4 regions of the Streptomyces sp. NPDC051310 genome follow, and region 3 is predicted to be linked to each of the others. Evidence: riboswitches for the same ligand, from Rfam matches in the RefSeq annotation. Region 3 holds a riboswitch; each other region holds the start of a gene.

Region 1 (5,461 bases), on a different contig from region 3:
ACCTTGACGAGCAGCGCGTTGGCCGCGCCCTCCTCGATACCGCGGGCCAGGCGCTCGGGGTTGGTGACGAACAGGTCGTCACCGACGAGCTGCACCCGGGTGCCGAGCTTCTCGGTGATGGTCTTCCAGCCGTCCCAGTCGTCCTCGAACAGCGGGTCCTCGATGGAGACCAGCGGGTACGCGTCGACGAGCTCGGCGTAGTAGTCGGTCATCTCGGCGGCCGAGCGGGACTTGCCCTCGAACGCGTACGCGCCGTCCTTGTAGAACTCGGACGCGGCGACGTCGAGCGCCAGCGCGATGTCCTTGCCCGGGGTGTAGCCGGCCTGCTTGATGGCCTCGAGGATGAGGTCGAGGGCGGCGCGGTTGGAGTCCAGGTTCGGGGCGAAGCCGCCCTCGTCGCCCAGACCCGTCGACAGGCCCTTGTCCTTCAGGACCTTCTTCAGGGTGTGGTAGACCTCGGCGCCCCAGCGCAGGGCCTCGGAGAAGGACTCCGCGCCGATCGGGGCGATCATGAACTCCTGGATGTCCACGTTGGAGTCGGCGTGCGAGCCGCCGTTCAGGATGTTCATCATCGGAACGGGCAGCAGGTGCGCGTTCGGGCCGCCCAGGTAGCGGAAGAGCGGCAGGTCCGACGCCTCGGATGCGGCGTGCGCGACGGCGAGGGAGACGCCGAGGATGGCGTTGGCGCCGAGCGAGGACTTGTCCGGCGTGGCGTCCAGGTCGAACATCGCCTGGTCGATCAGCCGCTGCTCGGTGGCGTCGTAGCCGACGAGCTCCGGGCCGATCTGCTCGATGACGGCGAGGACGGCCTTCTCGACACCCTTGCCGAGGTAGCGGTCCTTGTCACCGTCGCGGAGCTCGAGGGCCTCGAACGCACCGGTGGAGGCACCGGACGGGACGGCAGCACGGCCGGTGCTGCCGTCGTCGAGGCCGACCTCGACCTCGACCGTGGGGTTGCCTCGGGAGTCCAGGATTTCCCGGGCTACGACGACGTCGATGGACGGCACGAGCATCTCCTTCTGGGATGTGACGCACAATGTGACGCAAGTGGTGCAGGGTCTCTTCGGCCCTTGCGACGGTCTTGCGACAAGAGCCTAACCGGCGGCGGGTCCCTGACCAGCCGACGCCCGCCCCGTGGGACGAAAAAGGACCCGGGGGCTCCGAAAGCGGGGCAGAACCCCACAAGGTCTACTCACCGGTAACCGGCAGGGCCCCGGCCCGGCGCGTACGGGGGAAGGGGCGCCGGGCCGGGGCGGCCGGGGTGCCGGGGGGTCAGCTCAGGTGGAGCTGCTGGCCCGGGTAAATGAGGTCGGCGTCCTCGATGATGTCCTTGTTGAGCTCGAAGAGCTTCTCCCAGCCGCCCTGGACCTTCTTCGCGGCGGCGATGGAGCCGAGGGTGTCGCCGGCCTGCACCTTGTACTCGCCGTCGCCCTTCTCGACCTTCTTGCCGGCCGGGGTGGTCACGGTCTCCCCGGCGGGAGCCTTCGGCGCGGTGCGCTGCTCGCTGCGCGTGGTGGGCTGCTCGGCCGCGCGCTCCTGCTGCGGCTGGGCCTGCTCGGCGGAGCCGCCGCCGTACGGGGTGCCGGACAGGCCGACGCCGCAGCTCGGCCAGGCGCCCTTGCCCTGGCCCGCGAGGACCTTCTCGCCGATCTCTATCTGCTGGGACTTGGTGGCCTGGTCGGCGGTGGGGGCGTACGCGGTGCCGCCGTACGCGGCCCAGGTGGAGGCCGAGAACTGCAGGCCGCCGTAGTAGCCGTTGCCGGTGTTGATGGACCAGTCGCCGCCGGACTCGCACTGGGCGACCTTGTCCCACTCGGCGGCGGTGGCGGCCGAGGCGGACGTGGCGCCCATCAGCGGGGCGGCGACGGCGATACCGGTGATACCGGCGAACGCGGCGAAACGGGCGGCCTTGGACGGGCGACGGTGCTTGGACGTGCCGGAAAACAGCATGGAACTTCTCCTCACCGACGCCTGCGAGGTGAGCTGTCGGGTTCGGGCGTGAGCTGCCCGGCCGCGCGGTGTGCGCGGCTTCACCCCGAGCCGGACCCTGCCGTCGTCTCCAACGGCCGGGGTCGGCGCAAACCTTGGGTCCCCCGCTCCTGCCTTCGGCGCATGACGCGTCGACTGTTCCCTCGCGGCCGGCGGCAGGATTCGGCGTTCCGGCCGGAGGGGCCCGCGGTGGCGAGCGATGACGACCGTAGACACAGTCGCCGTCGAAGTTCAAAGACGGACATCCTGCCCAATCCGCCCCTACCGCCCTGCGCTTGACGGACGTTTGCGCAGGTGAGGGGCGGAACGGACAGATCGTGCGTTCGTGATGCGCCCGCTGGCGCAAAGAGACGCTTGTCTCACTTACACAGAAGCGGACATAGCGTCACTCATCACCCCGCCGGCTGCTCCTCCGCGGGCGTCAGGTCGAGGCTCTGCCCGGGCACGATCAGGTCCGGATCCTCGCCCACCGTCTCGCGGTTGGACTCGTAAAGGGCGGTCCAGCCGCCGGGCAGCTCGTGCGCGTCGGCGATCACGGAGAGGTTGTCGCCGGGGCGGACGGTGTACGAGCCCGGGTCCTCGGACGCGCCGGACTCGCCGACGGCGGGCTCACGTGTTGTTCCGTCACCTCGCGAGGCATGTCCATCGTTTTCGCGCTCAGTGACCGAATTGTCGGCGCTCGTGGTGTTTTCATCCTCGGGGGCCGCCGGGCCGGTCGCCCCGTCGGACTCGGCCGGGTCGGGCTCACCGCGGTGCTTGCCGGTGCCCGGGGCCACCGGCTCCGTGGGCTCGACCCGCTCGGTGGGCCGGGACTCGGCCGGCTCGGTGGGCAGGAGGCTCTCCACCGGGTCGGCGGGGGTCTCGGGCGCGTCGGGGTCCGAGGGCTCCAGGGGGTCGGCCGACTCGGCCGGGTCGGGCGCCGGGACGGTCTTCTCGGGCGTGACCTCGGGGCTCGCCCCGGCCGCGCCACCGGCGGTGCCGAGGCCCGCGATCGGGGCGCAGGTTTCCCACGCCTTGACGCCGGTCGCGGCGTAGACCTTCTCGGCCACGGCTATCTGCTGGGCGCGGCTCGCGAGGTCGGGGCGCAGGGCGTACTGCGTGCCGCCGTAGGCGTCCCAGGTCTCCTGGGAGAGCTGGAGCCCGCCGTAGTAGCCGTTGCCCATGTCGATGCTCCACGAGCCGCCGGACTCGCACTCGGCCACCCGGTCCCACGTGGCGGCGTCGACCGCCGACGCGGATCCCGCGCCGAGCAGCGGAAGTGCGAGGGCGGATCCGGTCACCCCCGCGGCGACGACGATGGCGGGGGCTTGACGGGGTCGTCGGTGACGGCCGTTCCCGGAGCGCATGCGGTGCTGCCTTTCGCGTGACTGCTGAGGTGGGGGTGAACGTAGCGGCATTCGAACGTCAGTCACAAGTCGATGCAGCGGAGATCACGCGAAGATCACAGTTCTGACGGACCGTCACTTCCCAAAGGGGATGCTGTGTCCCCTTTCCCCGGTTCCTTCCCCGGATCCGTCCCCGGTTCGCGCCCCGGGCCCCAGGTCACCGGCAGGGTGCGCAGCCCGCGCATGATGAGCCCGCCGCGCCACCGCAGTTCGGCCGGGTCGGCCGCGAGCCGCAGGTCCGGCAGCCGGGTCAGCAGCGTCGCGAGCGCGGTCTGCCCCTCCAGCCGGGCCAGCGGCGCCCCGAGGCAGTAGTGGATGCCGTGTCCGTACCCGAGGTGCTGGTTGTCGCGCCGCGCCAGGTCGAGCGTGTCCGGCCCGGCGAACCGCTCCGGGTCGCGGTCGGCGGCCGCGAGCACCACCAGGACCGGGTCGCCGGCCGCGATGCGCTCCCCGCCGATGGTCAGCGGCTCGGTCGCGAACCGCCACGTCGCCAGCTCCACCGGCCCGTCGTAGCGCAGGAGTTCCTCGACCCCGCTCTCCAGCAGGCCCCGCTCGCCGGCGGCGAGGGACGCCTGGAGCCGGGCGCGCTCGCCGGGGTGGCGCAGCAGCGCGTACACCCCGTTGCCGATGAGGTTCACGGTCGTCTCGAACCCGGCGAACAGGAGGATGAACGCCATGGCGGCGGCCTCGTTCTCGGTGAGGTGCTCCCCGTGGTCGCTGGCCCGGATGAGGCCCGAGATCAGGTCGTCGCCGGGTGCCTGCCGCTTGCGGTGGATCAGCTCGGCGAGGTAGCCGCGCATCTTCTTCACCGACCGCGCCACCCCGCCGCGCGGCCCCCCGCCGTGCCGGATCATCATCCCGGCCCAGTCGCGGAAGTCGTCCTGGTCCTCGGCGGGCACGCCGAGCATGTCGCAAATGGCGTAGATGGGGAGCGGAAAGGCGAATTCATGGATGAGATCGGCCTCCCCGTTTGTGACGAAGTTGTCGATGAGCCGGTCCGTCAGCTCCTGCACCCGCGGCGCGAACTCGGCGACGCGGCGGGGCGTGAACGCCTTGGAGACCAGGCGCCGCAGCCGGGTGTGGTCCGGGGGGTCGATGTTGAGCAGGTGCGTCATCAGCTCGGCCTTGCGCTCGCCCGGGATGCCGGTCCGGCCCCTGGCGTGCGCGGGCTCGTTGTGGTGCGCAGGGTTCTTGCTCAGCCGCTGGTCGGCGAGGGCCTGCCGGGCGTCCGCGTACCGGGTGACCAGCCACGCCTCGACGCCGCTGGGCAGCCGGGTGCGGTGCACCGGCGCGTGCTCGCGCAGCCAGGCGTAGGCGGGGTACGGATCGGTGGCGAACTCCCAGGTGAAGAGTTCGGGCGGGGTGCTGCGGGCGGGCTGGTCGTTCACTCCTCGACGGTATCCGCCGCGGCGGCGAGCGCCTCCTTCGCACCCGGGTGCCCGGCTGCGGCGGCCTTGCGCAGCCATGCGGCGGCCTCCCCGGGCCTGTCCTTCTCCAGGAGGCGGGCGAGCCGGAAGGCGCCGTAGGCGTCACCGAGCGCGAAGCCCTTCTCGTACCAGGTACGGGCCTCTTCCCTGCGATCGCTCTTCTCCAGGAGCGCCCCGAGGTGGGTGGCGTCCACCGCCTCCCCCTGGAGGGCGAACTCACGCAGGTAATCCTCGGCACCCTCAAGCGACTCCGGCGAGCCGAGCGCCGCCCGCGCCGATTCGTCGCCGGCGTCGGCGGCCCGCTGGAAGAAGAGCCCGGCGACGATCTCCTCGCACTTGTACCGGTGATACGCGCCGAGGCTCCGCGCGGCCGGGCCGTATCCGTCGCCGAGGGCGTCGAGGTAGAGGTGGAATGCCCTCTCGGCGTCTCCCTCCGCCAGGTACAGATCACCCAGCCGGTGCGCCGCCTCCGGGTCGCCCGCCCGGGCGGCGGTGGTGAGCCAGTGCCTGGCCCGGTCCTGCAGCAGCTTCGCGAGCAGCGTCGCCGCCCGCGCGTCACCCGCCTCGGCGGCCGTCTCCAGGTACGGCTCCGCCGCCCGGCCCTCGCCGCGCCCGGCGAGCAGAGCGCCCAGCTCGCCGCAGGCGCCGGCGTGTCCCGCG
Region 2 (5,461 bases), on a different contig from region 3:
GTCCAGCGCGAGGGGGACGGTGGGCGTCCCGGCGGCCTCCAGCAGCGAGCGGTGGAAGCCGAGTCCGTACGACTCGACGGCCAGCGGGCCGCGCAGCACCCGGTCGCCGAACAGCAGGCGCAGCGCGTGGGCGAACCCCGAGCAGATGACGATGTGCTCGGGCGAGGTGTGCACGCCCCGCGCGCGGGCCAGGTAGGCGGCGAGCGCCGTGCGCAGCTCGATGCGGCCCCGGGGGTCGCCGGGGCCGTAGGCGGAGTGCGGAGCGGCGTTCAGGGCGCGGCGGGCGGAGGCGAGCCAGGCGGTGCGGGGGAAGGACGAGGCGTCGGGGGATCCCTGGCGCAGGTCGTGGCGGACGGGCGGGCCGGCCTCGCCCATCGTCCGCCCGGGTCCCGCCGGTCCGGCGGCCGCTGTGGCCGCTCCCGTGGTCCTGGCCGTTCCCGCCGGTACGGCCGCCCGTCCGGCGACGCGGGTGCCGGACCCCTGGCGGGCGGTGAGCCACCCCTCGGCGACGAGCTCGGCGTACGCGTCCGCGACCGTGTTGCGGGCGAGCCCGAGGTCGGCGGCGAGCGAGCGGTACGGCGGCAGGCGCGTGCCGGGGGTGAGCCTGCCGCTGCGGACGGCGTCGCGCAGCGCGGCGCTCACCGCGGCCCGGCGGCTACCGCCCGCCGGCAGCTCCAGATGCAGGTCGGACCCGGTGCGCTCGGCGGAATTGACCCATGATTCCGGCATGGAAGTGCACCCTACAGCCGGTCTTTCCGGTCCTTAGATTCGACGGCATGACGAACACGGACACGGTTTCCCGGCTCGACTTCGCCCAGGCCGCCCCGAAGGCCTTCAAGGCCCTGATCGGATTCGACACCGCCGCCCGCGAGGGCCTCGACCCCACCCTGGTGGAGCTCGTCCAGATCCGGTCCTCGCAGCTCAACGGCTGTGCGTACTGCCTGCACATGCACACCCGCGACGCCCGCAAGGCCGGTGAGAGCGAGGAGCGGCTGCACATGGTCGCCGTCTGGGAGGACGCCGCGCACTTCTTCACCGAGCGCGAGCGGGCGGCCCTCGCGCTGACCGAGGCCGTCACGCTGGTCGCGTCGTCCGGGGTGCCGGACGACGTCTACGCGCGCGCTGCGGCCCACTTCGCGCAGGAGGAGCTGGCGCGGCTCCTGGCCCTCATCCTCACGATCAACACCTGGAACCGGATCGCCCTCAGCACGGCCAAGATCCCGGGCGCCGCGTAGCGCCCGGCGGTCCGTGGTGATGATCTCCGCTCCGATGGCGTAAGGTGGTGTTCACCGACGCGGGGTGGAGCAGCTCGGTAGCTCGCTGGGCTCATAACCCAGAGGTCGCAGGTTCAAATCCTGTCCCCGCTACTGATCGACGAAGACCCGGTGCCTTGCGCACCGGGTCTTCGTCGTTCCCGGGCCGAGTGCGCTCGCCCGGTCGGCCGATGGCGTACGGCGGTGCGGCGCGGCTCCGGACGGCGTGCGCGGGCCCCGCCTACCGTCCGTAGCCGTGGGCGACAACGGCGGCACCGGGGGTACCGGCACGAGGGGCGCGACCGCGGACTCCACCTGGGTGCGCAACCCCCGGCGGGCACGGGTGCGCCGCTTCCTCCGGGCGGTCCCCGCCCTCATGATCGTCGGCGGGATCGGGTACGACCTGGCCACGCCGCCCGCGTTCACCGCCGTGCCGCTGTTCGCCGCCGCCCCGCTCGTCGCCGCGCCCTTCTTCACCGCGCGTACGACCCTGGTGGCGGGGCTCGCCGCCGTCCTGGCCGTCGTCGGGCCGCGGCTCCACAGCGGCGTGCTGCACGAGGCCCCGGCGATCACCGAGACCGTCACCCTGATCACGGTCTCGGGGCTCGCGCTGCTCATCAACCGGGTCGTCCGGCGCAGCGGTGAGCGGCTCGCCTCCGCCCGCGGCATCGCCGAGACCGCGCAGCGGGCGGTGCTGCCCACGCCGGCCGAGCGGATCGGCGGACTGCGCGTGGCGGCGCGGTACGAGGCGGCGCAGGCGGACGCGTTCATCGGCGGCGACCTGTTCGCCGTGCAGGACACGCCCTACGGGGTGCGGCTGGTGGTCGGGGACGTACGGGGGAAGGGCATGGGCGCGGTCGAGGCGGTGGCGGTCGTGCTGGGGGCCTTCCGGGAGGCGGCAGAGCAGGAGAGCTCCCTGGAGGGCGTGACGCAGCGGCTGGAGCGGGCGCTCGCCCGGGAGGGCACGCGGCGGGACGGGCTGGACGCCTTCGAGGGGTTCACCACCGCCGTCCTGGCCGAGGTGCCGCGCGGCGAGGGGGTGGTGCGCATGGTCAACCGCGGCCACCCGGACCCGCTGCTGCTGTACGCCGGCGGGAGCCTGGAGCCGCTGGAGCCGGCCGAGCCGGCGCTGCCGCTGGGCATGGCCGACCTGGGGGCCTGGCCCGACCGCGCGGAGCAGGTGCCGTACCCGCCCGGAGCGACGCTCCTCTTCTACACGGACGGGCTGTCGGAGGCGAGGGACGCCACCGGTGCCTTCTACGACCCGGCCGTGGGGCTGGCGGGGCGGGACTTCGAGGGGCCGGAGGAGCTGCTGGACGCGCTCGTCGAGGACGTACGGCGGCACACCGGCGGCGGGGCCACCGACGACCTGGCCCTGCTGGCCGTGAACAGGCCGTCGGCGCACGCCGCCGAGCACCGAGCGTGACCGGTGCATACCGCTCCGCAAAGCATTTGACGTGGAGTCGGAAAGTGTGATGAGGCGCGCGGGGCCTGAGGGGCCGTCAAGTTGCCGCATCTGCCCGCCTGTGGGGCGGTACGTCCGGCCGGTGGAAGTTAATGATCAGTAGGAACAGCTTGGAAACGCGGCCCCGCGTCTATTAACGTTCGATAACGCAGCGCGGTCGTCCCAGCCGACGCAAGAGCGACGGCACCGTGCGCGCGCGCCGAATTCCGCATGGGAACCGGGGAACCACCACTTGGGGTGAATCGGGCCGCATCGCCGGCCCGTAGGAGACCTTCCTGCTCCGAACCCGTCAGCTAACCCGGTAGGCGAGAAGGAAGGAAAGGAGTGCGCCCCCGTGGCGTCCAACAGGCCTGCCCCCGAAGCGCCGTCGGCTCCCTCGGCCCCCTCGGCTCCCTACGCCGCCGCTTCGTTCGGTTCCGGTGCTCCCGCGGACGGTCCGTGGGAGGAGTGGAACCCGACCGAGGACACCGTCCGTCCGGTCCGGGGCCGCCACCGGGTCGTCAAGCAGCGCGGCGGGCTGGCCCGCAGCTCCACCGTCCTCGGCGTGGGCGTGATCGCGGCGGTCGGCGCGGGCGGCATGGCCACCGCGCAGGACAAGCCCCCGGTCTCGATATCCCTGCCCGACCTGCCGGGCGCGATCGCCGACAGCCTGCCGGACGCCGAGTCCATGCCCGGTATCGGCACCCTGATGTCCGACGACGGCGACACCCCGGGCGACGCTCCCGTGAACGCGGCGCCGCTCACCGCCGCCTCCCTCACCGCCGGCGACGGCACCGGTGACCAGGCCGACAGCGGAGCGAACGCCGGCGAGGCGCTGCGCGCCCGCATCCTCCAGCAGGCCGAGCAGCAGCAGGCGTCCGCCGACGCCGCGGCGAAGGCCGCGGCCGAGAAGGCAGCCGCCGAGCAGGCCGCCACCGCGGCCAAGGCCCAGCAGACCGCCGCGGAGAAGGAAGCCGCCGAAGCGCAGGCGAAGGCCGAGGCCGAAGCCGCCGCCAAGGCGGAGGCCGAGCGGCTGGCGAAGCTCGCCGCGAGCTACGCGCTGCCGACCTCCTCGTACACGATCACCTCGACCTACGGCCAGGCCGGCTCGATGTGGTCCTCCGGCTACCACACCGGGCTCGACCTCGCGGCCCCGACGGGTACGCCGGCCAAGGCCGTGCACGGCGGCACCGTCAAGTCGGCCGGCTGGTCCGGTTCGTACGGCTACCGGATCGTCCTGGAGCTCGAGGACGGCACCGAGGTCTGGTACTGCCACCTCTCCTCCATGACGGTCGGCGCCGGCCAGAAGGTCGCCACCGGCGAGACGATCGGCCGTGTCGGCGCCACCGGCAACGTGACCGGTCCGCACCTGCACCTGGAAGTGCACACCGCGAGCGGCGAAGGCATCGACCCGCTGGCATGGCTGCGCGGCAAGGGCCTGACCGTCTGATGCCGACCGCGTCGGCGCGGCAGCTCGTTGCGCGGGGCCCAGCTGCCAGGGAGCTCGTGGCGCGGGAACGGCCCGGCCGGGCGCTGTCCGGCCGGGGAGCTTCCGCGCGGACACCCTGCCCGCGGACACCTTCCCCGCGGGCGCCGTCCGCAGAGGCGCCGTCCGCGCGGGCATCGGGAGGCCGAGGCTCCGTGGAGCCGGCCGTCCGCGAAGACCCCGGCAGTCCTGGCGGTGCACCCCCCGACGCCAGGGCTGCCGGCTGCCCCTGTGCCGCTGCGGCAGACTGCCCGCGTCCGGGCGTGCGACGGCCGGAATAGCCGCCTCCTCGAGGGGCGTTGAGCCACGCATGACCTCACTCCGCACGCTGGGCACCTCCGACCTCCACGTCTTCCCCCTCGGGCTCGGAGGTAACGTCTTCGGCTGGACCGCGGACGCCGCGCAGTCCTTCGCCGTCCTCGACGCCTACACGGCCGCCGGCGGCAACTTCATCGACACCGCCGACACGTACTCGTCCTGGGCCCCGGGCCACCAGGGCGGCGAGTCCGAAACGGTCATCGGCGACTGGCTGGCCGCCCGCGCGAACCGGTCCGACGTCCTCATCGCCACCAAGGTCGGCTCCCACCCTCGGTACAAGGGTCTCGCCGCGTCGAACATCAAGGCGGCGGCCGAGGAGTCCCTGCGCCGGCTGCGCACCGACTACATCGACCTCTACTACACGCACTACGACGACCCGAGCGTGCCGGTCGAGGAGTTCGTCCCCGCGCTGGACCAGCTCGTCAGGGACGGCAAGGTCCGTGCCATCGCCGCGTCCAACATCTCCGCCGAGCGGCTCCAGGAGGCCCTGGACTTCTCCGCCCGCGAGGGCCTCGCCTCGTACGTCGCGCTCCAGCCGCACTACAGCCTCGTCTCCCGCGACACCTACGAGGGACCGCTGAGGGACACCGCCGAGCGGGCGGGTCTGTCCGCCGTGCCCTACTGGGCGCTCGCCTCCGGGTTCCTCACCGGCAAGTACCGTCCGGGCGCGGACGTCGACAGCGCCCGGGCCGCGGGCGCGGGCAAGCACCTGGAGACCGCACGCGGCCGTGCGGTGCTCGCCGCCCTGGACGCCGTCGCCGAGGGGCGCGGCGTCGAGGTCGCGACGGTGGCCCTGGCGTGGCTGCTCGCACGGCCGACCGTCGCCGCGCCGCTCGCCTCCGCGCGCACCGCCGAGCAGCTGCCCCCGCTGCTCGCGGTCGCCGGCGTGGAGCTGACGCAGGAGGAGCTGGCCGCGCTCACCGACGCCTCCGCCACGGAGGAGCCCGCCGGCAGCCTTTA
Region 3 (5,461 bases):
GTCGACGATCGCGCCGTGCTCGGCCCACTCCTCCACCGGCCGCGCGGACTCCTCAACCGCGTACATCCAGGCGATCTTGTGCCGCAGCTGGGTCAGCAGGGCGGTCAGTCCGGGGCTGCCGGAGGCCTGGGCGAGGGTCTCGTGGAACCAGCCGCCGAGCGAGCGCAGGTCCTCGCCCCGCCCCCGGCGCGCGCGCTCCTGACCGAGCCTGACCAGGCCCCGCAGCACCTTGAGGTGTGCCTCGGTGCGCCGCTGGGCGGCGCGTGCCGCGCCGAGCGGCTCCAGCAGGGCACGGATCTCCAGCAGGTCGGCCGCCTCCTGCTCGGTCGGCTCGGCGACGCACGCCCCGACATGGCGGCGCGTGGTGACGAAGCCCTCCGACTCCAGGGTGCGCAGGGCCTCGCGGACGGGGACGCGGGAGACGCCGTAGCGGCGTGCCAGCTGCTCCTCGGTGAGCCGGCTGCCGCGCTCGAAGACCCCGGAGACGATGTCGTCGCGGATAGCCGTGCATACCGAGTGCGCGGGAATGCGCATACCGAACCTCCGACTGGATCCGCGCGGAACGATGAGCGCCGACGATTTTGACGAGTGTTCAGTGACTCTATTGCAGCAGGCCTGCGTTTCCGATGGCCGTCCGGAATTCATGGATATCTTTTGGCCAGGATCGGCCGGGATCGGCCGGGACCAACGGTGATCACCTCTGATCGGCAGGCATCGGTCGGCCGGAGACCTGCCGGGATCCGCCGGGATCCGCCGGCACCGCGCAGGAGGCGACGCGGACGGCGCCGCGCCGAGCGGCCCGTGCACGCCGAAAGGCCCCTGCTCGCGGGGAGCGAGCCGGGGCCGGCGGACGCCCGGGCGGGGGTCCCGGGCGTCGGGGTCAGACGTTGACGCCGTGGGAGCGCAGGTACGCGACCGGGTCGATGTCGGAGCCGTAGTCGGCGCTCGTGCGGGCCTCGAAGTGGAGGTGCGGGCCGGAGGAGTTGCCGGTCGAGCCGGAGATGCCTATCTGCTGGCCCGGCATGACGCGCTGGCCCACGGAGACACTGACGGAGGAGAGGTGGCCGTACTGGGTGTACGTGCCGTCCTCCATCCGGATCACGACGTTGTTGCCGTACGCGCCGCCCCAGCCGGCCTCGACGACGGTGCCCAGGCCCACGGAGACGACCTCGCTGCCGTAGGCGGCGTGGAAGTCGATGCCGGTGTGACTGCCGGAGGACCACATGGCGCCGCCCGCCCCGTAGGAGGTGCTGACGTACGAGCCGGCGACCGGGAGCGTGAAGGAGTTGAGCCGCTTGCGCTCGGCCTCGCGGGCGGCGCGCTCCTCGGCGTCACGGGCCGCCTTGGCGCGGGCTTCCGCCTTGCGCTTGGCCTCGGCCTCCGCCTGGGCCTGGGCCTGGGCGAGGGCGGCGGCCTCCTCGGCCTCCCGCTCCTGGGCCTCGGCCTGGGCGTCGACGCGGTCGGCGATCGTGTCGGTGATGACCGCCTGGTTGAGGCCGGTGTCCTCGAGAGCGCGGGTGTCCGTGTCGGCGGCGAGCGCCGGGGAAGCGAGGGTTCCGATCACGCCGGTGGTGGCGAGGGCCGCGACGCCGGCGGCGTGGGCGCTCTTGCGGCTCAGACGGCTCGGGGCACGGTGCTTCCCGGTGGCACGGGTGAACGCCATGAAGTGGCTGGTCCTTTCCTTCCTTCTCGCCTACCGGGTTAGCTGACGGGTTCGGAGCAGGAAGGTCTCCTACGGGCCCCTCCGCACGGATGCGAAGGCGTCCGATTCACCCCAGGGACTGCGTGGGTCCCCGGCTCCCCGGGCTCGCGCCCGGTGGGGATTCGGCGATGGCTGTCCGGTGCCGCGGGTGCGGCGGGTACAGCGGGCGGACAGCGCATCAGACGCTAAGCGGCCGATCTTTCAATCACCAAACGAACACGCTTTTTTGTAGCGCACGCCACAGGGCAGACACGTAACCTCCCCAATAAAACGGACATACAGCGGGGAGACAGGGGAACCCCGGCATCCGATCGGATACCGGGGTTCCGCGCACCGGGCGGGCGGCGGTCGCCGACCGGCTGTCAATCAGCCGGAGACGACGGACACTTCGCCGATGCCGAGCGCCTCGACGGGCTCCTTGATCTGCGCGGCGTCGCCGACGAGCACGGTGACGAGACGGTCCACCGGGAAGGCGCTGACGACGGCGGCGGTGGCCTCCACGGTCCCGGTCTCGGCCAGACGGGCGTACAACTGCGCCTGGAAGTCGTCCGGGAGGTGCTGCTCGACCTGGTCGGCGAGGGTGCCCGCGACGGAGGCCGCCGTCTCGTACTTCAGCGGGGCGACGCCCACCAGGTTCTGCACGGCCGTCTCGCGCTCGGCGTCGGTCAGACCCTCGGCGGCGAGGGTGCGCAGCACCTGCCACAGGTCGCCCAGCGCCGGGCCCGTGGTGGGCGTGTCGACGGATCCGCTGATGGCCAGCATCGCGGCGCCGTTGCCCTCGGGGCCGGAACGCAGTACCTGGCCGAAGGCCCGCACGCCGTAGGTGTAGCCCTTCTCCTCGCGCAGGACGCGGTCGAGCCGGGAGGTGAGGGTGCCGCCCAGGCAGTACGTGCCGAGGACCTGCGCGGGCCACACGCGGTCGTGCCGGTCGGGGCCGATGCGGCCGATCAGCAGCTGCGTCTGCACGGCCCCGGGCCGGTCGACGATGACGACGCGGCCCGTGTCGTCGGCGGTGACCGGCGGGACGGGGCGGGGCGCGGCGGTGTCGCCCGTCCAGGCGCCCAGGGTGTCGGCGAGCACGGCGTCGAGGTCGACGCCCGTCAGGTCGCCCACGACGACCGCGGTGGCCGTGGCGGGCCGGACGTGCGCCTCGTAGAAGGCCCGTACGGCCGCGGCGTCGATCCGCGCCACCGTCTCCTCGGTGCCCTGGCGGGGGCGGGACATGCGCGAGGTGGCCGGGAAGAGCTCCTTGGAGAGCTGCATGGCGGCGCGGCGGGCCGGGTTGGCGACCTCGTGCGGGATCTCGTCGAGCCGGTTGCGCACCAGGCGCTCGACCTCGCTGTCGGCGAAGGCGGGGGCGCGCAGCGCCTCGGCGACCAGTCCGAGGGCCTTGGCCAGCCGGGAGACCGGCACCTCCAGGGAGACCCGGACGCCGGGGTGGTCGGCGTGCGCGTCGAGCGTGGCGCCGCAGCGCTCCAGCTCGGCGGCGAACTCCTCCGCCGAGTACTTGTCGGTGCCCTCGGACAGGGCCCGCGACATGATCGTGGCGACTCCGTCGAGGCCCTCCGGCTCGGCCTCCAGCGGAGCGGCGAGGGAGATGTCGACGGCCACGACCTGCTGGCCGGGACGGTGGCAGCGCAGCACCGTCAGGCCGTTGTCGAGGGTGCCGCGCTCGGGGGCCGGGAAGGCCCAGGGCTTGGGCGTGCCCGCCTGGGGTCGGGGGTGGAACTCCATGGACGTCAGGGACACAGCGGCGTCGCTCACTGGTCGGCTCCCTCTTCCTGCTCGCTGCGGTCTGCGGTGACGGGCTCGTAGACCAGTACGGCCCGGTTGTCCGGGCGCAGCCGGGCCTTGGCGACCGCCTGCACCTCCTCTGCGGTGACGTCCAGGACCCGCTGGACGGCGGTGAGGGCGAGCTGCGGGTCCCCGAACAGGACGGCGTAGCGGCACAGTTCGTCCGCGCGGCCCGCGACCGTGCCGAGCCGGTCGAGCCACTCCCGCTCCAGCTGGGCCTGGGCCCGCTCCATCTCCTCGGCGGTGGGGCCCTCGGCGGCGAACCGGGCCAGCTCGTCGTCGACGGCGGCCTCGATGTCGGGCACGTCCACGCCGGCGGAGGTCTTCACGTCCAGCCAGCCGAGCGAGGGCGCCCCGGCCAGCCGCAGCAGGCCGAAGCCGGCCGACACGGCCGTACGGTCGCGGCGCACCAGGCGGTTGTGCAGCCGGGAGGACTCGCCGCCGCCGAGGACGGTCAGGGCCAGGTCGGCGGCGTCGCACTCGCGCGTGCCGTCGTGCGGCAGGCGGTAGGCGGCCATCAGCGCGCGGGCCGGGACCTCCTCCTCGACGACGTGGCGCAGCTGCTCCCCGATGGTGTCGGGCAGGGTCCCGTCGCGCGGCGGCTGCTTGCCGTCGTGGGCAGGGATGGAGCCGAAGTACTTCTCGATCCAGGCGAGCGTCTGCGCCGGGTCGATGTCGCCGACGACCGACAGCACGGCGTTGTTGGGCGCGTAGTACGTACGGAAGAAGTTCCGCGCGTCCTCGAGGGTGGCGGCGTCGAGGTCGGCCATGGAGCCGATCGGCGTGTGGTGGTAGGGGTGGCCCTCGGGGTAGGCGAGGGCGGTCAGCCGCTCGAAGGCCGTGCCGTACGGGACGTTGTCGTACCGCTGGCGGCGCTCGTTCTTGACGACGTCCCGCTGGTTCTCCATGGACTCGTCGTCGAGCGCCGCGAGCAGGGAGCCCATCCGGTCGGCCTCGAGCCACAGGGCCAGCTCCAGCTGGTGGGCGGGCATGGTCTCGAAGTAGTTGGTCCGCTCGAAGCTCGTGGTGCCGTTGAGCGAGCCGCCGGCGCCCTGGACCAGCTCGAAGTGGCCGTTGCCCTTCACCTGGGCCGAGCCCTGGAACATCAGGTGCTCGAAGAGGTGGGCCAGGCCGGTGCGGCCCTCGACCTCGTGGCGGGAGCCGACGTCGTACCAGAGGCACACCGCGGCGACCGGGGTCAGGTGGTCCTCGGAGAGCACCACGCGCAGGCCGTTGGCCAGGCGGTGCTCGGTCGCTGTCAGGCCGCCGGAGCCGGCCTGGGCTGTGGCCGTGTGACCCATGGGCATGTACGTCCCTTCGATCGCTGGTGGAAAGTGCTGCCACTGTATGCAAGCGGACCGACACCTGGCGAAGTTCCCGTACCGCCGGATCATCCCTCTTCCGGGTCGCGGTCGGCGTTGTCGGTGGGACGGTCCACAATGGTCGGCGTCAGATCAGCCCTTGCCTGGTGAAGGAGCGCAGCCGCGATGGCCCGCCGCAGCACGAAGACCGCGCAGCCCGACGACTTCGAGGAGCGGATCCTCGACATCGACGTCGTCGACGAAATGCAGGGCTCCTTCCTCGAGTACGCGTACTCGGTGATCTACTCCCGGGCCCTGCCCGACGCCCGCGACGGCATGAAGCCGGTGCACCGCCGCATCGTGTACCAGATGAACGAGATGGGCCTGCGGCCCGAACGCGGCTTCGTCAAGTGCGCCCGGGTCGTCGGCGAGGTGATGGGCAAGCTGCACCCGCACGGCGACGCCTCGATCTACGACGCGCTGGTGCGTATGGCGCAGCCCTTCTCCATGCGGCTGCCGCTGGTGGACGGCCACGGCAACTTCGGCTCCCTCGGCAACGACGACCCGCCGGCCGCCATGCGGTACACCGAGTGCCGGATGGCGGACGCCACCTCCCTGATGACGGAGTCGATCGACGAGGACACCGTCGACTTCACGCCGAACT
Region 4 (5,461 bases), on a different contig from region 3:
GGTCGCCGGCGGCGTCCGCACCGCTGTCGCCCCGGGCGTACGCGGCGCGCTCGGCCGCGGTGAGCCGCGCGAGGAGCTTCTCGGCGGCGGCGAGCTTGCCCCGGATCGCGGACTTGTGGCGGCTCAGCTCCGCCCGGCGGGCCTCCAGTTCCCGCAGGTGCCCTCCGGACTCGGCCCGTACCTGTGCGATCTCGGCCAGCTCGTGGCGGACGGCGGCGACCGCGTCGGCCTGGCGGTCGCCGGCCAGCCGGGCGAAGGCGGCGCTGTCGAGGTACCTGTCCGGGTCGGCGGAGAGGGCGAGCTGGAGGACCGGCCCGAGACCGAGGCCGCCGTCGCGGTACTGGGCGGTGGCGATCGACCCCAGGCCGTTGCGGGCGGCGTTGAGCCGCTCGGTGCGGCGGGCGGCCTCGTCGCGCAGCGCGTCGAGCGAGGCGCGGGCCTCGTCGGCCTTCTCCTTCGCGCCGTTGTACCGCTCGGTGGCCTCCTCGGCCTCCTGGTGGAGCCGGTCCACCCGGGCCCTGACCTGGGCGGGGGTGAGGCGGGGATCGGCGTGCCCGGCGCCCTCCAGGACGGTGGCGGTGGCCGCTCCGGCGAGCACCAGGGTGAGGGCGGTGCGGCCGGCCGCCGATCCGCTCAGCGGGCCCTGTCTCTGTTTGCGGTGCGCTGCCACGGGGGCGGTCCCTTCCCGTCGGTAGGTCGGCGGGGTGGCCGGCTGCCGCCCGGGAGTAGGGAGGCGGCGGTGGGGAGAGCCGGCCACCTGGGGGAGGACGCTAAACCCGGGCGTCACGGGGCTGGGGGAGAGTGACCGTTATTGGCCGCAGGTGAGAGTTCCGGGGCGGGATGCGAGGGCGGCGCTGCACCTGGAATCCCGCATTCCGTATCAGCCGTGACCGATGCGACGAATGAGCCCACCCTGACCGGAAGTGCGTGCTATGGCCCCGGTTAGGCTCCGGCCCATGGACGTACTCATCAATGTCTTCGTCGCGCTGCACATCATCGGCATCGCCTCCCTCCTGGGCGGCTTCCTCACCCAGATGAAGGGCATGGGCGCGGGCACGGCGCGCTTCACGCCCGCCATGCTGCACGGCGCGCTGACCATGCTGATCACCGGCGTGGCACTGGTGGGGCTGAACCAGGCGGACGACCAGACCGTGAACAACCTCAAGATCGGCGTGAAGCTGGCGATCCTGGTCGTCATCCTCGGCCTGGTCTACGTCAAGCGGGACGAGGAGCGGGTGGAGAAGGGCCTCTTCGGCGCCGTCGGCGGTCTGACCGTGGCCAACGTCTTCATCGCGACGCTCTGGACGTGATCCCCGCCGCCCCGGCCCGCCGGCCCCCTGCACGGGCCGCGGGCAGGGCGCCGGCCGGGGTGCCGGGCGGTGCTCCGGTCGTGGTGCCGGGCGGGGCCGTTCAGGCCGGGCGCACGCTGCCGTGGACCGGCAGGTAGTAGATCGACTCCTCGCGGACGTTCGCCCCGGGCCCGGGCGCGTGGACCATCATGCCGTCGCCAAGGTAGATGCCCACGTGGCTGATGTCGTCGTAGAAGAACACCAGGTCGCCGGGGCGCAGGTCCTCCATGGCGACGGGTGTGCCGGACTCGGCCTGCTCGCGGGTGGTGCGCGGGAGGTCGACGCCCGCCGCCTTCCACGCGGCCTGGGTCAGCCCGGAGCTGTCGTACGAGCTCGGGCCGGTGGCGCCCCGGACGTACGGCTTGCCGATCTGGGCGCGGGCGAAGGCCAGCACCTTGTCCGCCTTGGCGGCGTAGCCGCCGTCGGTCGTACCGCCGCCTGCCGGCCCCGGCTCCTCCCCCTGAGCCGGCCGCGGGTCCGGCTCCTCCTGCTCCCGGCACGCGCGGGCCGCCTCCGCCGCGGCGCGCGCCTCCTCCTCCGCCCGGGCCTTCTCCCCGGCCCGGCACCGGGCGTCCGCCGCGCGCTCCCGCTCCAAGCGCACCAGCCGTGCCTGCTCCCCGGTCGTCAGCTGCGCCAGCAGGGCGCGCGCCTCGGCCAGCTTCCGCTGCACGGTCTCCTTGCCGGCCTGGAGGGACGCCTGGGAGTCGGGCAGCGCCTCCGGGCTCCTGGTCACATCGGCCTGCTGCCCGGTCGCCGCGGTCCGGTGCTCCAACGGCTCGGCCGCCTCGGCCTGCTGCCCGGTCGCCGCGGTCCGCTGCGTCCTGGACCCGGTGAGCTGCTCGTGCTGCGGCCCGGTGGGGCGTCCCGCCGCCGGCGTGCGGTCGGCGAACGGCTGCGGCTCCTCCGCGAGGAGCAGGGCCGCGCTCGGGGTCGCCCCGCCCGAGCGGTGCCGTGCCGCCGCGTAGGCGCCCCGTACGCGGCGGGACTCGTTCAGGGCCTGCGTACGCTTCGCGGCCTCGTCGAGCATGCCGTCACCCGCGCGCCGCCGCTGCTCGCCGGCCTCCCTGGCCTTGGTGTACTGCTGCGTCGCGGTGCCGGCCTGCCGGTAGAGGTCGTCGACCTTCCGCTCCACCTCTTCGACCGACGGGCGTCCCGGCACGGCGCCGGCGGACTGCGCGGACAGCAGGGTGGTGACCGAGGCGATGGCGGCCGTCGTGACCCCGACGGCGGGGGAGCTGGTACCGAACGTGCGGGTGGTGCGGCTGCGCGGCTTGCGATGCGACGCCAAGGCCGGCATCTCCTTCCGTGGACCGCCTACCGGGTCAGCCGGCGGGTTCGGGCGAACGGAAGGTGCCCTACGGTCCGCGGTCACGGCCGATTCACCCCACGGTGCATGGTGGGTTCCCGGTTCCGAACTCCCATGGCGGGGAGGGCGGATGCGGCGTGGGCGGCCGATCGGCGTGGTTCGCCGATGAGGGGACGGTCCGCTTGGGCAGGCACGCTAGCCAACCTGTGGCGGTGCTGTGAAGGATGATGTTCGATATGTCGGATACATTTTCGTGACCTTCGATTACTGTGCGGTAGGGGTGACCGAACGTGAGGGAGGCGGTTCGGCCACGGCTGTCAGTGGGGCCGCCTAGACTCGATAGGCGATGAGCAGCCTCTTTGACGACAGCTTCCTGGCGGACCTCCGGAACCACACCTCGGAGGAGCCGCCGCCGCCCCCGGAGGACTCCGAGGACCACCGGCCGGCCCCGGAGGAGGTCCCGCACGACCTCTTCGGGGACCGCTTCGACGTGCCGGCGGCCCGTGACGCGTACCACCGCGACGGCGCCCCGCGCACCGTCGTCGACCCCGCCGCGCTGCTGGAGGGGCTGAACGACCAGCAGCGCGCGGCCGTCGTCCACACCGGCTCACCGCTGCTCATCGTCGCCGGTGCCGGGTCCGGCAAGACCAGGGTGCTGACCCACCGCATCGCCCACCTGCTGGCCACGCGGAACGTCCACCCGGGTCAGATACTGGCGATCACCTTCACCAACAAGGCCGCCGGCGAGATGAAGGAGCGCGTCGAGCAGCTCGTCGGACCGCGCGCCAACGCCATGTGGGTGATGACCTTCCACAGCGCGTGCGTCCGCATCCTGCGCCGCGAGTCCAAGAGGCTCGGCTTCACGTCGTCCTTCTCGATCTACGACGCCGCCGACTCCAAGCGGCTGATGGCGCTGGTCTGCCGCGACCTGGACCTGGACCCGAAGAAGTTCCCGCCGAAGTCGTTCAGCGCCAAGATCTCCAACCTGAAGAACGAGCTGATCGACGAGGAGACCTTCGCCGACCAGGCGGCCGACGGGTTCGAGAAGACCCTCGCCGAGGCGTACCGGATGTACCAGGCGCGGCTGCGCGAGGCCAACGCCCTGGACTTCGACGACATCATCATGACGACGGTCCACCTGCTCCAGGCGTTCCCGGACGTCGCCGAGCACTACCGCCGCCGCTTCCGGCACGTCCTCGTCGACGAGTACCAGGACACCAACCACGCGCAGTACACGCTCGTGCGCGAGCTGGTGGGCACCGGGTACGAGGACCTCGGCCCGGCGGAGCTGTGCGTCGTCGGTGACGCCGACCAGTCGATCTACGCCTTCCGCGGTGCGACGATCCGCAACATCCTCCAGTTCGAGGAGGACTACCCGGAGGCGACCACGATCCTGCTGGAGCAGAACTACCGCTCCACCCAGACGATCCTCTCCGCCGCCAACGCGGTGATCGAGCGCAACGAGAGCCGCCGCCCCAAGAACCTGTGGACGAACGCCGGCGCCGGTTCGCGCATCACCGGGTACGTCGCGGACACCGAGCACGACGAGGCGCAGTTCGTCGCCGACGAGATCGACCGGCTGACGGACGCGGGCGAGGCCAAGGCCGGTGACGTCGCCGTCTTCTACCGCACGAACGCCCAGTCCCGTGTCTTCGAGGAGATCTTCATCCGGGTGGGACTGCCCTACAAGGTCGTCGGCGGCGTCCGCTTCTACGAGCGCAAGGAGGTCCGGGACGTCCTGGCCTACCTGCGCGTGCTGGCCAACCCGGAGGACAGCGTCCCGCTGCGCCGCATCCTCAACGTGCCCAAGCGCGGCATCGGTGACCGCGCCGAGGCGATGATCGAAGCGCTGGCGCTCCGGGAGAAGATCACCTTCCCGCAGGCGCTGCGCCGCGTCGACGAGGCGTACGGCATGGCGGCGCGCTCGGCCAACGCCGTCAAGCGGTTCAACACGCTCCTGGACGAGCTGCGGACGATCGCCGAGTCCGGCGCCGGACCGGCCGTGGTCCTGGAGGCGGTGCTGGAGCGCACCGGATACCTCGCCGAGCTCCAGGCGTCCACGGACCCCCAGGACGAGACCCGCATCGAGAACCTGCAGGAACTCGCCGCCGTGGCCCTGGAGTTCGAGCAGGAGCGCGGCGAGGAGCCCGGCACCCTGGCGGAGTTCCTGGAGCAGGTCGCGCTGGTCGCCGACTCCGACCAGATCCCGGACGAGGACGAGGAGGGCTCCGGCGTCATCACGCTGATGACGCTGCACACGGCCAAGGGCCTGGAGTTCCCCGTGGTGTTCCTCACCGGCATGGAGGACGGCGTCTTCCCGCACATGCGCGCCCTCGGCCAGACCAAGGAGCTGGAGGAGGAGCGGCGCCTGGCGTACGTGGGCATCACGCGCGCCCGCGAGCGGCTCTACCTCACCCGGTCGTCCATGCGCAGCGCGTGGGGGCAGCCCTCCTACAACCCGCCCTCGCGGTTCCTGGAGGAGATTCCCGCCCAGCACCTGGAGTGGAAGCGTACGGGCGCGATGGCGAAGCCGGCGAGCGGTCCGGCCGCCGGCATCACCTCCTCGCTCTCGTCCTCCCGGTCCCGGTCCGGCCCGTCGGGCTTCGCCACGCGGCGTACGTCGGACAAGCCGGTGATCTCGCTGGCGGTCGGGGACCGGGTGACGCACGACCAGTTCGGGCTCGGGACCGTGACGGCCGTGACAGGCGTGGGCGCGGACGCCCAGGCGACGATCGACTTCGGGGACGACAAGCCCAAGCGCCTGCTGCTGCGGTACGCGCCGGTCGAGAAGCTGTAGCCCACGGGC

Evidence for each region. A riboswitch is a leader RNA that binds a small molecule or an ion and turns the genes downstream of it on or off. The one in region 3 is predicted to bind cyclic di-AMP.
Region 1: it holds a riboswitch for cyclic di-AMP, as region 3 does, so the genes downstream of both, ACIA79_RS24910 (transglycosylase family protein) here and ACIA79_RS23725 (M23 family metallopeptidase) in region 3, are expected to answer to the same signal.
Region 2: it holds a riboswitch for cyclic di-AMP, as region 3 does, so the genes downstream of both, ACIA79_RS21820 (M23 family metallopeptidase) here and ACIA79_RS23725 (M23 family metallopeptidase) in region 3, are expected to answer to the same signal.
Region 4: it holds a riboswitch for cyclic di-AMP, as region 3 does, so the genes downstream of both, ACIA79_RS29335 (NlpC/P60 family protein) here and ACIA79_RS23725 (M23 family metallopeptidase) in region 3, are expected to answer to the same signal.

What each region holds. Positions count from the first base shown of each region.
Region 1 covers NZ_JBITEO010000019.1:42,499-47,959, reverse strand. The annotation lists gene eno (phosphopyruvate hydratase) at 1-1,007, opposite strand, end outside; gene ACIA79_RS24910 (transglycosylase family protein) at 1,273-1,950, opposite strand; cyclic di-AMP (ydaO/yuaA leader) riboswitch at 1,954-2,121, opposite strand; gene ACIA79_RS24905 (transglycosylase family protein) at 2,382-3,269, opposite strand; gene ACIA79_RS24900 (cytochrome P450) at 3,431-4,762, opposite strand; gene ACIA79_RS24895 (tetratricopeptide repeat protein) at 4,759-5,461, opposite strand, start outside.
Region 2 covers NZ_JBITEO010000015.1:17,884-23,344, reverse strand. The annotation lists gene ACIA79_RS21840 (PLP-dependent aminotransferase family protein) at 1-729, opposite strand, end outside; gene ACIA79_RS21835 (carboxymuconolactone decarboxylase family protein) at 777-1,235, shown strand; tRNA gene ACIA79_RS21830 (tRNA-Met) at 1,294-1,367, shown strand; gene ACIA79_RS21825 (PP2C family protein-serine/threonine phosphatase) at 1,510-2,679, shown strand; cyclic di-AMP (ydaO/yuaA leader) riboswitch at 2,906-3,041, shown strand; gene ACIA79_RS21820 (M23 family metallopeptidase) at 3,053-4,147, shown strand; gene ACIA79_RS21815 (aldo/keto reductase) at 4,494-5,461, shown strand, end outside.
Region 3 covers NZ_JBITEO010000017.1:114,191-119,651, reverse strand. The annotation lists gene ACIA79_RS23730 (GntR family transcriptional regulator) at 1-534, opposite strand, end outside; gene ACIA79_RS23725 (M23 family metallopeptidase) at 881-1,663, opposite strand; cyclic di-AMP (ydaO/yuaA leader) riboswitch at 1,677-1,840, opposite strand; gene ACIA79_RS23720 (M16 family metallopeptidase) at 2,069-3,436, opposite strand; gene ACIA79_RS23715 (M16 family metallopeptidase) at 3,463-4,797, opposite strand; gene ACIA79_RS23710 (DNA topoisomerase (ATP-hydrolyzing) subunit A) at 4,984-5,461, shown strand, end outside.
Region 4 covers NZ_JBITEO010000027.1:15,927-21,387, forward strand. The annotation lists gene ACIA79_RS29325 (NlpC/P60 family protein) at 1-670, opposite strand, end outside; gene ACIA79_RS29330 (hypothetical protein) at 957-1,310, shown strand; gene ACIA79_RS29335 (NlpC/P60 family protein) at 1,411-2,646, opposite strand; cyclic di-AMP (ydaO/yuaA leader) riboswitch at 2,645-2,794, opposite strand; gene pcrA (DNA helicase PcrA) at 3,002-5,452, shown strand.